4 regions of the Priestia sp. GS2 genome follow, and region 3 is predicted to be linked to each of the others. Evidence: riboswitches for the same ligand, from Rfam matches in the RefSeq annotation. Region 3 holds a riboswitch; each other region holds the start of a gene.
What was found. Region 3 has a riboswitch for thiamine pyrophosphate ahead of tenA (thiaminase II). Riboswitches for the same ligand answer to the same signal wherever they lie in the genome.
Positions count from the first base shown of each region.

Region 1 (3,294 bases), 900 kb from region 3:
TCTACGGTAAATGGTATATCAGAAAGGCGTATCAGTATCCAAAAACAAATCGGCAGCTCCGCTTAGCCATTCACAACGAGCAAAAATCAGCTCTTTTGTATAGCGCATCGGATATCGAAGTGCTGCTTGATGAAGAAGTTCTTGCTCATCCGTTTGTTTCGAGAGTCGGACCAGACATCTTAAGTGAACAAGTGAGCGTAGAGGACTTAATTGAACGTTTTACAAGCAAAGCATTTTATCGCCGAAAATGGACGTCTCTATTGCTTGACCAGAGCTTTGTAGCGGGCATTGGGAATTATTTGCGCAGTGAGATCCTGTTTTTAGCAGGTATTCACCCGGATAAGCGACCTTGTGATTGTACAGAAAAGCAGATTAAAAAAGCTGCGGAAGCAACAATTTTGCTAATGAAGCAGTCGTATGAAACGGGAGGGATTACAAACGATTTGTCTTTAGTTGAAAAGTTAAAGGAAAAAGGAGTAAAACGTTCTGCTTATCGACACTGGGTATTTAACCGAGAGGGAGAAGCGTGTCGAATAGATGGAACGGAAATTCAAAAAATTCCTGCTGCTTCGAGGCGGTTGTATTACTGTCCAACTTGCCAAAAGAAGTAAGCATACAAAAGCCGGAACTCTTAATTCCAATAGCTTGTCCCTAGTCTTGTATAATCAGCAGGGTTCTCAATTTTCTATGATAAGGTTAAACATAGCTCTTTTGTTAGTGTAGAGTTCAAATTGGAATTCTGTAAATTATATTGAACTATATGAGGTAGTGTGGTACAACTAATAGAGATAATAATCAGATAGCTTTACAAATAAATAGTCATTATTAAACCACTAGGGGTGCTTCTTGAAGCTGAGAGAGACATGGTCTTAACCCTTATAACCTGAACTAGGTAATACTAGCGTAGGAAAGAGGTATTGTGTGCTACATCTATGGACTTTTACAGGATGTAAAAGGGATATATGTGTATATTCAAGCGCTTCTTTTCTATGAAAAGAAGCGCTTTTTTATGTGGTTTAGAGGGAGGGGATTAGTATGAACATTACAGATGTGGTAGAGCAGGTGGATACTAGACAAGATGAACTTATTGAGCTTTTGACCAAGCTCGTCTCGTATAAAACACCAGCACCACCTGCACGTAATACAAAAGAAGCGCAGATATATATTGCAGAGCTGTTGGAAAGCTATGGTTTTGAAATTGACATGTGGGACGTGTACCCAAATGACCCTAACGTTGTAGGAACGTTAAAAGGAACAAGTCAAAGCGAATATCAGAGTTTAATTATTAATGGACATATTGATGTTGCGGCAGTCAACGAAGGCGAAGCATGGGATATAAGTCCTTTCCAAACGAAATTTGAAGAAGGATTCATAATGGGGAGAGGCGTTGCTGATATGAAAGGTGGACTCGCTGGAGCGCTGTTTGCCATTAAGCTTCTACATGAAGCTGGAATGGAATTTCCGGGGGATTTAACCTTTCAATCGGTTATCGGGGAAGAGGTTGGAGAAGCTGGGACCCTTGAATGCTGCAAGCGAGGATACAGCGCAGACTTTGCGATTGTGGTTGATACAAGTGAGCTGCAAATCCAAGGTCAAGGTGGAGTCATTACGGGGTGGATAACCGTGAAAAGTAAGCAAACATATCATGATGCCACAAGAAGGCAAATGATTCATGCAGGGGGCGGCTTATTAGGAGCCAGTGCAATTGAAAAAATGGCGAAATTAATTGGTGCACTGCAGGAGCTTGAGCGCCACTGGGCTGTTGTCAAAAGCTATCCCGGTTTTCCGGTTGGAACAAATACAATCAATCCAGCTGTTATTGAAGGTGGCCGCAACGCAGCCTTTATCGCAGACGAATGCAGGCTGTGGGTGACCGTTCATTATTATCCAAATGAATCATATGAAGAGGTAATGAAAGAAGTAGAAGACTATCTGTTACAGGTTGCAAAAGCAGATCCGTGGCTAAGAGAAAATCCTCCAACGTTTAAGTGGGGAGGCACATCAATGATTGAAGATAGAGGAGAAATTTTCCCTGCATTTGAAGTAGATAAAAATCATCCAGCAGTTCACTTGTTAGTCGGTGCTCATAGAGAAGTAACAATGAAAGAAGCGCATGTCAACGTTTCGCCAACGGTTACGGACGGTGGCTGGCTAGCTGATGCAGGTATAGCTACAGCTATTTATGGTCCAGGAGACTTAACGGAGGCTCACTCTGTTAATGAAAAGCTATCTGTTAATCAATTGCTTGATTACACGAAAGTGATGGTTCAATTTATTTATGAATGGCTACATACAAAAAAGGAGAATGCAAAATGAAATTTAGTGAACGTTTGTATGAAAAAGTAAAGCCGATTTGGAAGCAAACGCATGAGCATCCTTTTGTAAAAGGAATGGGAGAAGGAACGTTAGAACAAGATAAGTTTCGCTTTTATATGGTGCAAGATTACGTGTATTTGATTGACTATGCGAAGCTGTTTGCTCTTGGAGCAGTAAAAGCAACAGATGTTCAAACAATGGGGAAATTTGCAGCGTTATTACATTCAACAATGAATGAAGAGATGGAGTTACATAGACAATATGCAAAGCGTTTTTTAATTACCCCTGAAGAGTTAGAAACAGCAGAGGCAGCTCCAACAACGCTTGCTTACACGCACTACATGCTTCATGTTTCTCAAAACGGAACCTTAGCGGAACTTGTTGCGGCACTCCTGCCTTGCATGTGGAGCTATTGGGAGATTGGAAAAGAGCTTCGCACCAAGCCTGGTGCAAAGCATGAACTTTATAGTGAATGGATTGATATGTACAGCTCAGCTGAATTTGGTGAACTGGCGACTTGGTGTATTGATTTAATGGATCAACTAGCAGAAGGAAAATCAGAAGCAGATCTTACTAAGTTAGAAGAAATTTTTATTAATACGACGCGCTTTGAATACTTATTCTGGGATATGGCTTACGAAAAAGCGATGTGGCCTGTTCATGTATAAAAAGGCTTTGGAGTTTGAAACGGTGACTTTTTCATATGAAGAAAGCAGAGGAGCGATCTTGGAATCTCTTAATTTTGATATTGAAGAAGGAGAATTTGTAAGCATTGTCGGCGCAAGCGGTTCCGGAAAGAGCACGTTATTTCGCCTTATTACCGGGTTAGAGATAGAGCAGGCGGGACGAATTTTAATTAATAATCAGCAGCACCACAATCGCTTTGGGCATGTGGGATACATGCCTCAAGAAGATCTTCTTTTACCTTGGAGGACCATTCTAGATAACGCTGCTTTGCCTTTAGAGTTAAAAGGGGTA
Region 1 is NZ_JAZGJX010000001.1:2,933,208-2,936,501, reverse strand. Features, by position in the region: gene nei (endonuclease VIII) at 1-611, shown strand, start outside; TPP riboswitch at 826-927, shown strand; gene V2145_RS14925 (acetylornithine deacetylase) at 1,036-2,316, shown strand; gene tenA (thiaminase II) at 2,313-2,984, shown strand; gene V2145_RS14915 (ABC transporter ATP-binding protein) at 2,977-3,294, shown strand, end outside.
Region 1: it holds a riboswitch for thiamine pyrophosphate, as region 3 does, so the genes downstream of both, V2145_RS14925 (acetylornithine deacetylase) here and tenA (thiaminase II) in region 3, are expected to answer to the same signal.

Region 2 (3,294 bases), 1.2 Mb from region 3:
CCTAAAAGTAAACGAGATGCAAATTCATATTTTCCTATTTTCAACATAACTTTCATCCTCCTCCTACAAATGAAACAATCTCTAGTAAATCGCCTTCTGACAATGAGGCTTTTTCATGATCTTGCTTTTGTAAAATCTCTTTATTTAACTCGACAATCACTACTTTCTCATGTAAATCCCTTGATTCTAATAACTCAGAAACCGTTTGAATTGAGGAATCTATCTCAACGCTCTTTCCATTAATCACTAAGTTCAATACGTTCCCTCCATTTCTCTTTGTAAGCGAAAAGCTGAAAAAAAGGAATGTTTTGGATTCTCACCTTTCATTTGCTCCGCCATGATTTTACCTGTGATTGCACTTAGTAAAATACCATTTCGATAGTGTCCACATGCTAAATAAACATTATCTAATTCCGGGTGCTGTCCTAAATATGGCCAACCATCTACAGTTTGTGGACGAAGCCCTGCCCATGCTTTTTCAAATGACGCCTCTGCAAGTGATGGAACAAGAGAGATTGCTTTGCTAATTAAAAATTCAATAGCTTCTGCAGATACGTGCTTCGTGTAATCATGGGGACGCTTTGTAGCTCCAATCACTATTCTTCCTCCTGCTTTTGGAACAACATAAAATCCTTCATCTAAAAATATGGTCTTTTGAATGCTTGGTTGATTGGTCGTGAGGGATATACACTCACCTTTAATAGGAAACAAATGCTTTGGCTGAATAGCCGTCACCAGATCTTTCGTCCAAGCACCGGCGCTTACCATCACTTGGTCACTGTAGAAGTTGCCCGCTGATGTCCGTACGCCAACTACCTTTTTGTTATCGTATATAAGCTCATGAACATGACAGTTCTCATAAATAGCTGCCTGATGGTACAAAGCTCCGTGTACCAAAGCTTGGGTTAACTTAGCTGGCATCAGCTGGCCATCTTTTGGAATGCTAATAGCCCCGTATGTATCAGGGGTTAACAACGGTTCAGCTTCCCTTGCTGCGTCAGGAGATAACCACTTCACTTCCGAATCCCACCGCCTGTGACGCTCTGCTTTGGCTTTTAGCAAACCTGCTTCCGCTTCAGTTGCTGCTACTTTTAATAGTCCTTTTTGAATGAACTCAACATCAATATTCGTTTTTTCTTTTAATTCAGCAACGAGATTCGGAAAAAGCGACCTACTTTGAATGGCTAGCTCTAAAAGCGGCCCTTCTTCATCAATTTCAGCTTGCGCACCTAATATTCCAGCAGCTGCTCCCGATGCTTCACAACCAATCTGGTTTTTTTCTAAAATTGCTACTTGATATCCCATTTTAGAAAGGTGATACGCGGTTGAGGCTCCAATGACCCCGCCACCAATAACGAGTGCATCATAATGTATTTGCATATGTATCACTCCACCTCCTTAGTTGTTCATCATATTCCTTCGCTGCCTGTAGCGGGTTTTCATCTTGAAATACACCCGACATAACAGCGATGCCGTGTGCACCTGTGCTCAATACTTCGCTCACATTGCAAGGCATAATTCCCCCGATGGCAATTACGGGTATTTTCACTGAACGAACCACTTGATTTAACCGTTCAAGCCCTCGAGGTGTTTGACCAAGCTTTGACTTTGATGGATACACATGACCATAAATGACATAATCAACACCTGTTTGTTCAGCTTCCTGTGCTTCTTTAATACTGTGTACGGATTTACCAACAATCAATGGCTGAAAATGTGCTTTTACCCCTTGAACACTTAGACTGTGATAAGCCAAGTGCACACCCTTTACATGAGAGGCAAAAGCTACATCTACTCGATCGTTAACAATTAGCTTTGAAGCGTGCACGTCTTTTTTGAGTTCTTCAATGAGCATTTCTAACTCTCGTGCCGTTCGCTCTTTTTCTCGAATATGGATAGCTCCTACATACGGGTCAATATCTCTGCTAATTTTCAGAAGCTGTTCAAAGGACTGTTTCCCTGTTGACACAGCATGTAGTTTGGGTATCATAGCATCCTCACCTTTATTTCGACATAAACGCAAAAAAACCACTCTACAACGTAGAGTGGTTGGCATGCATTCATTATGTAAACATGGCTCATCCACTTCCCTACGCTGGTACAAACCAGATCAGGTTCAAAGGGTCCGAATTTTTTCGTCTCAGCCATAAAGGCTCCCCTAGTGATTTTTTCTAATATTTTCACTTTTCATTTAGAAGTATAACATATTTGTGAGTGATTACAACCTACTGGACCATTTTTCTCATGTACCGAGCTAATAATCTTCGAGCTCTTTTTCTTTTTCCCTATGCTCTTCCCATAGAAATGAGCCAAGTAAGGTAGCAAAAGTTAGGATATAAAATCCGTAGAATAACAAGGCAGCTATGCTGTTAACCATTAAAAAGATAAAACTAATGACTTGTCCTGCAATTGTTACAATCAATAAAATATATTTCCATACTTCACGTTTTCTCATTAAACTTATCTCCACTTTTCAAATCCTAATTTCAATGCTCTTTTCTCTATTATAACAAGTTTCGAGTATGAGTAAGGAATATCTAATCAAAATAAAACAATTGTCCCAAAAACAATAAGGGAAGAACGTAAATTTTGTTAAAATATCATCAGCTATCTACTTATTCCCTTTCCTTTTTATTCATAAACTAATGATTTTTAATATGATAATCCCAACCTTTTCCTGATGCTCTACAAAGTACATAAACCCTTTGAGAACAGCCATACTATCTATTAGAAGTTTTTTTTATTGACTTTTAACTTCTTCTTGTTTAATATCAATTACGCTATCAAGAAATATAATTCCTATCAAATTACTGGGGGTTTAACAAAAAATGAAAAAATTAGTTGCATTTTTATCTCTTTTATTAGCGTTCACAGTTGTGTTAGCAGCTTGTGGGTCAAATGAAAAAGAAACAAATAACGCAAGTAAAAGTGATCAAGATTTATACGAAAAAGTAAAAGAAGACGGCGTTCTAACAATTGGAACAGAAGGTACATACCCTCCATTTACGTTCCATGACGACTCTAATAAGTTAACAGGCTTTGACGTTGAAATTGCACAAGAAGTTGCAAAGCGCCTTGGTGTGAAAGCTGAATTTAAAGAAACACAGTGGGATGGAATGTTTGCTGGTTTAGACGCTAAGCGTTTTGACATGATTGCTAACCAAGTTGGAATTCGTCCAGACCGCGAAGAAAAATATGATTTCTCTGACCCATACATTGAGTCTGCAGCGGTGCTTGTTGTTCGTGAAGACAATAATGAAGTGAAATCATTTGAGGACATGAAAGGTAAAAAGT
Region 2 is NZ_JAZGJX010000001.1:3,209,441-3,212,734, forward strand. Features, by position in the region: gene V2145_RS16270 (thiazole synthase) at 1-47, opposite strand, end outside; gene thiS (sulfur carrier protein ThiS) at 53-256, opposite strand; gene thiO (glycine oxidase ThiO) at 253-1,380, opposite strand; gene tenI (thiazole tautomerase TenI) at 1,364-1,990, opposite strand; TPP riboswitch at 2,071-2,170, opposite strand; gene V2145_RS16290 (hypothetical protein) at 2,255-2,455, opposite strand; gene V2145_RS16295 (amino acid ABC transporter substrate-binding protein) at 2,829-3,294, shown strand, end outside.
Region 2: it holds a riboswitch for thiamine pyrophosphate, as region 3 does, so the genes downstream of both, tenI (thiazole tautomerase TenI) here and tenA (thiaminase II) in region 3, are expected to answer to the same signal.

Region 3 (3,294 bases):
ATCCAACCCCAAGTAAAAATTCCTCGTTCAAACCAAATTGGACCAAAGAACTTACCAGAAAGAATTCGGAATACAAACCATGCAAACACTAGGCCAAACACTAACAACAGTGCAAAAGGTACGATGTAGCTCGCTACTGCTGATAAACTAATAGAAGCGATACCAAACGCTACTAAAAAGTCTGTTGCGCTTCCGCTAATTCGATTCATTACGTCTGCATTAATATACTGATCGCTGTTCGTTTTCTTCATAATACCTTTAATAGCTAGCCCTACAAGAAATGCTAAGGAGAAAGCTGGTATTGTTACTGAAGGCAACAACGTTTGACCTAACTCACTTAAGTAATAACCACCCAATGCGATAATTGTCACTAACGCTACATGTAAGACAAGTGGATCAACAGCAATCGATGATACCGTATCCATTTTTGTAGAAGTGCGCTTTTCGGGAGGGATTAATCCTGTGCGTAGTTCTCGTGGTAAATCTTCAAATCTTGCAAGGTAATTTGTTTCACCTTTTTTTGAATAATATTTAATAAACGCTAGTCCTACTACAATTGAGCAAATAACACCAATTGTTGCTGATGTCATCGCTAACGATAATCCTTCTTCCCATCCTTGCTTTGCAAATGCGTCTCCCACAGCAGCCGCTGTTCCATGCCCACCAATAAATCCTGCTGCTAATAACAAACCAAACCCTAAGTTTAAATCTCCCCAAACGTTATTTAATAGTAGCAATGAAAATAGTAAACCGACTCCCCACATCGCTAGCATAATCATTTGAGAATATGACCACATACTACCTACGCGGCCAGCTATTTCTTTAAACTTTACACTTTGAGTTGCAATTGGAATCGCACCAAAGATGACCGCAATTAAGATACCTGGATACGTTCCAATTTGATTAGTGAATGGAATGAGACCAATACCGTTTGGCCCTAATGCTAAGCCCAAAATTCCTGCAATAATACTCGCAGGTAAAAATAAATTTTGTACCCACCTGACCTTTGCTCGAATAATGGTACCAGCCACTAATAGAAGTGAGATGAAACCAACATCCACAAATAAATCCCATGCTGATAAATTCATTAAACAACCTCCTTAAAAAATATAATTCCTACTAAATTGACAGGACTAATTTATATTAAACTAAGCAAACTGAAAAGGCCATTTAGCTTCAGCTAAACACCTTTTTAATTTGTAGCTTAATTCTTTAATTGAGCTTGTTTAAACGTAACGAGCTTACGATTATTATAGCATGATAGTGCAGCCTTTGCACATTTCGACAGGATTCGTGACAATTTTCTTATTTTTTCATCAACTACTTCAAGCGTATAGTTACTAGTTTCATAGGTAATTTATCTCGGTTATTTTTTAAACAATATAAATATTCAGATCACTATACTTTGTTACTTTTGAATCATTCTTTCTAAACTTTTGTATAATTCTTTTTTTTATGTTAGATTAAATAGGAACACATGAAAGAATCCACTAGGGGTGCCTTTTGGCTGAGACAAGGAATCTTGATCCCTTTGAACCTGATCTGGTTTATACCAGCGTAGGGAAGTGGTACGGCGTTGTTGTGTCATACATCCACAATTGCCTTTACCACTCCATAGATAATGGGGTGTTTTTTTGTTTTTGTCCCTATTTATACGTGCTCTTCTTGTGGATTCAATTAGGGAGGAATAACAATTGTCATTTTCAGCTCAATTACGCAAGGAAGCATCTTACATTTACGATGCCATTTTTCAACATCCCTTTGTTGTAGGTATTAAGGAGGGAAAAGTTCCAAAAGAAGCTTTAATTCACTATGTAGCACAGGACTATGAGTATTTAACTGCTTTTGTTCGTATATATGGTGCGGCGTTAACAAAATGTAGTACCCGCGATGAAATGGAAGTGTTTAACAACGGTATTTCAATTGTTTTACATAGTGAAGTCCATCCCCATAATAATTTTTGTGAAGTAGCTGGCATTCGATATGAAGACATGAAGCATCAACCATTAGCACCAACAGCCAACCACTATATCAGTCACATGATGACAGTGGCACATACAGGAACACTAGGTGAAATTATTGCTGTTTTATTACCTTGTCCATGGACGTACGTTGAAATTGGGGAACGTATTGCAAACGAAAGAAACATAACACCAGATCATCCTTTTTACGAATGGATTTCCTTTTATACTAACGGAGAAATGAAAGAAACGACAAAGTGGTTTTGTGAAAAATTGGATAATCTAGCAGAAAAAGCTTCTGTTGAGGAACGTCAACGCATGAAAGAACACTTTATAAAAAGCTGTGAACTTGAGTATTTATTTTGGGACATGGCCTATAAACAAGAGCAATGGCCCCTCTCTCAAACCACTGTGCACTCATAACAAACAGGGCTTCTTATAAAGAGAAGCCCTCTCATTTAACGTTATTTTAAGAATTTTTTAATCGTTTTTAAACTTTGATTGTCAGACGGATATTTAAAAGCAAAATCAAACTTTGTCGTTTGTTTCAGAACACTTTTAAAGTGAGAAAACGTTTTAAAACTAGCTTCACCGTGATATTGACCAATTCCACTTTCTCCCACTCCTCCAAACGGAAGGTGTGGGGTTGCTAAGTGCATAATTGTATCGTTAATGCATCCACCACCAAATGAAGTTGTATTGATAATTTGCTGCTGAACGTCTTCACTTTCTGAAAACAAATATAGAGCTAACGGCTTTGCTTTTTGATGAACTGCACTTACAACCTCATCTACACTTTCGTATTCAATAAGGGGTAAAATCGGCCCGAAGATTTCTTCTTGCATCACGCTTGAATCCCATTTTACTTCATCTAAGACAGTTGGAGCAATCTGTAGCGTTTCTTCATTATAAGTACCGCCAATTACAGGTTTTCCATCTTGTAAAAACTCAATTAAACGATCGAAATGTCTCTCACTAACAATTCTGCCATAGCGCCCGCTCGTGAGTGCATCTTCACCATAAAACTGCGTTACGGCTTTTTGAAGCTCAGCAATCAGCTGAACCTTTACATCTTTATGAACTAACAGATAGTCTGGAGCAACGCACGTTTGACCAGCATTCATACTTTTACCAAACATGATGCGCTTGGCCGCAAGTTCAATATTTGCATCCTTATGCACAATACAAGGACTCTTGCCTCCTAACTCTAATGTGACTGGGATGAGCTGCTTTCCTGCTTCTTGCATAATAACTTTTCCAACATTGACACTTCCTGTAAAGAAAATATAATCTAGCGTTTGCTTCAATAAAATTTGAGTCGTTTCCACCGCTC
Region 3 is NZ_JAZGJX010000001.1:2,028,786-2,032,079, forward strand. Features, by position in the region: gene V2145_RS10595 (sodium/glutamate symporter) at 1-1,088, opposite strand, end outside; TPP riboswitch at 1,483-1,581, shown strand; gene tenA (thiaminase II) at 1,695-2,384, shown strand; gene V2145_RS10605 (aldehyde dehydrogenase) at 2,426-3,294, opposite strand, start outside.

Region 4 (3,294 bases), 1.2 Mb from region 3:
TAAAAATATTCTAACAAAACTTTTCAGATTTGTATACAAAAATTTAAATATTTTATCAATTATATTTTTTCCCATTAATAGTCAGTCTATAAAATGAAACTTCTAGCTAATTCGTTCGTATATACTACTACATTACTTAATAGGAGGCTCTTATACATGAGCGGAAATGTACGTGTTATGAAATGGCTAACGGCTGGGTATGAAGCATTTTTAGGTATTCCTCTAATTGGTGGTGCATTCATCATAAGCTTTTCATGGGGACCTTTAGTATTTGCTTTTTTCCTACATGCAATTGCTCTATTTTTATCTCATAAAGAAGGTCGTTCAGCTTACGGAAATATTTTGGGGATGGTGACATCATTTATCGGCGTAATCCCAGTTGTGGGAATGGTTATGCATATTATTACCGCTATTGTTATTGCATTTGAAGCAGCAAAAAGATAAATAACCGCTTGCATTTTTTCCTAATGATGGTAGAATGAAGTCGTCAATTAAATGATTTTCTACTAGGGGTGTCTGATTACACAGACTGAGAGAAGAGTTATTGTGCTCTTTAACCCTTTGAACCTGATTTGGGTTATACCAACGTAGGGAAGTAGTCTTGAAAGAACGGTGTTTTATGCTGTTTTCTTTTTTGTCTATTCCATCGGGCTCTTACATAGAGCCCGATTTTTTTGTTCGGTATAGCTTATTTTCTCAAAATCTACTAGCATAATGGAGGAATAAGTATGTCTAAAGAACAAGTAATCATTTCAATGCAACAGCCGTTTCCAAACAGTAAAAAAGTATACGTGCAAGGGACTCGAAGTGATATTCAAGTACCGATGCGCGAAATCCACCTTTCCCCCACTGTAAACGACCGCGGTGAAGAGCAAAACACCCCCGTTCGCGTTTACGATACAAGCGGCGTATACACCGATCCAGCCTATAGTGTAGATTTAGAAAAAGGACTGCCACCTTTACGCAAACCATGGATTGCAGAACGAAACGATACTTTCTCCTATGCTGGCCGTACCGTTCAAGCAAGAGATAACGGCTATAAAGAAGGCGATCAGCGGAACGAAATGAAAAGCTTTCCCCTTATTAATTATTCACCACAAAAAGCAAAGGATGACAGAATCGTCACCCAAATGCATTATGCAAAAAAAGGAATTATCACGCCTGAAATGGAATTCATCGCAATTCGTGAGCAAATGAGTGCAGAAACGATTCGTGAAGAAGTTGCAGCAGGGCGTGCAATCATTCCCTGCAATATTAACCACCCAGAAGTTGAACCAATGATTATCGGAACAAAGTTTCACGTGAAGATTAATGCAAATATCGGAAACTCTGCTGTTCATTCATCAATTGAAGATGAAGTTGAAAAGATGACGTGGGCTACAAGGTGGGGAGCAGATACAATTATGGATCTTTCAACTGGTAAAGACATTCATAAGACACGTGAATGGATTATTCGAAATTCACCCGTTCCTGTTGGCACTGTCCCTATTTATCAAGCTTTAGAGAAAGTTAATGGGATAGCAGAAGACCTATCTTGGGATGTTTATCGTGATACGCTTATCGAACAAGCCGAACAAGGTGTTGATTACTTTACGATTCATGCGGGCGTACTATTGCGCTATATTCCACTTACTGCTACGCGAACAACAGGTATTGTCTCACGCGGCGGATCTATTTTAGCTCAATGGTGTTTAGCACATCACCAAGAAAACTTTTTGTATACGCACTTTGAAGAGATTTGCGAAATTTGTAAGCAATACGATATCTCCATCTCATTGGGAGACGGACTGCGCCCTGGTTCAATTGCTGATGCCAATGATGAAGCACAGTTTGCAGAGCTTGATACGCTTGGTGAATTAACAACAGTGGCGTGGAAGCATGATGTTCAAGTAATGATTGAGGGTCCTGGACATGTGCCAATGCATCTGATTAAAGAGAACGTTGACCGACAAATGGAAGTTTGCCACGAAGCACCATTCTATACCCTGGGACCACTAACAACTGATATAGCACCGGGCTATGACCACATTACGTCTGGTATTGGAGCTGCAATGATTGGGTGGTTTGGTACAGCAATGCTTTGTTATGTAACCCCAAAAGAACATTTAGGCCTTCCGAATAAAGAAGATGTTCGCGAAGGTGTAATTACCTATAAAATTGCTGCTCATGCTGCTGATCTTGCAAAAGGTCACCCAGGTGCCCAAGTTCGTGATAACGCACTTTCAAAAGCTCGATTTGAGTTTAGATGGCATGACCAATTTAATTTATCGTTAGATCCTGACCGAGCTCGAGAATACCATGATGAAACACTACCAGCAGAAGGTGCTAAAACTGCTCACTTCTGTTCCATGTGTGGACCTAAGTTCTGTTCAATGAGAATTTCTCATGATATTAGACAACTAGCGGATGAAAAACAGCTCGTTGATTTCGCTAAACAAGGCATGAAAGAAAAATCACAGGAATTTATTGAAAAAGGATCTAAACTTTATTCTTAATAAAAAGCACCGAGGTAAGCAACTACTTACCTCGGTGTCTATCACTTTAAAATAAGTCTTTTGAAGAAAAAGAGCAGCTTAACTAAAATCCATCCGACCAGTGTTCCAATTGAATTTAGCAGAATATCATCAATATCAAAAACTCGCTCTGTTAACTCATATTGTAAAATCTCAACAGTAAAACTGATTAAGAACCCTGTGACAACCACTTGAATAAATCCGTCAAATGATTTCATAAAAAGCGGTATAAACATTCCAATTGGAGCAAACATTACAATATTCCCTATTACGTTCACGAATGCTAGCTCAAGATTTCCACTGGCCCACATGAGCTTAATTGTACTAAATAAGCTTAAGTTCATGGCTTGCCCATATACTTGCTCGTTTTCTTTAATGAGCGTGACGTAAATAAGTGTCACACCATATATAATAAACAAGAAAAGCAATCCTTGTTTTACTTTTTTCTTTGTATTATCCGTCATGTTTTTCCACACCTTCTCTGTCCTTACCGTCTGCTTTTACTTCTATCATATTGTACATGCTATGTATTTATGAAACATTCAGCTTACCTTATCCTATCACGTTACCTCTTTTTCTGGATACCAAACTTTAAAAATAAAAGAGACTGGGACACAATGAAATGATTCCTTCTCAAAGGCGAATCATTACTTTGTTATAATAGCTAGGTTGTAAGCACAAGTTCGTTCCCTTACGCTAGTTTTTTGAATTTGTTTTTGAACCAACAAAAAAATACCCAAGCTATCAAAAGCAGTTAACTCGTGATAGTTGGGGTATATCA
Region 4 is NZ_JAZGJX010000001.1:3,252,873-3,256,166, forward strand. Features, by position in the region: gene V2145_RS16465 (hypothetical protein) at 157-444, shown strand; TPP riboswitch at 499-611, shown strand; gene thiC (phosphomethylpyrimidine synthase ThiC) at 729-2,495, shown strand; gene V2145_RS16475 (VanZ family protein) at 2,537-2,977, opposite strand.
Region 4: it holds a riboswitch for thiamine pyrophosphate, as region 3 does, so the genes downstream of both, thiC (phosphomethylpyrimidine synthase ThiC) here and tenA (thiaminase II) in region 3, are expected to answer to the same signal.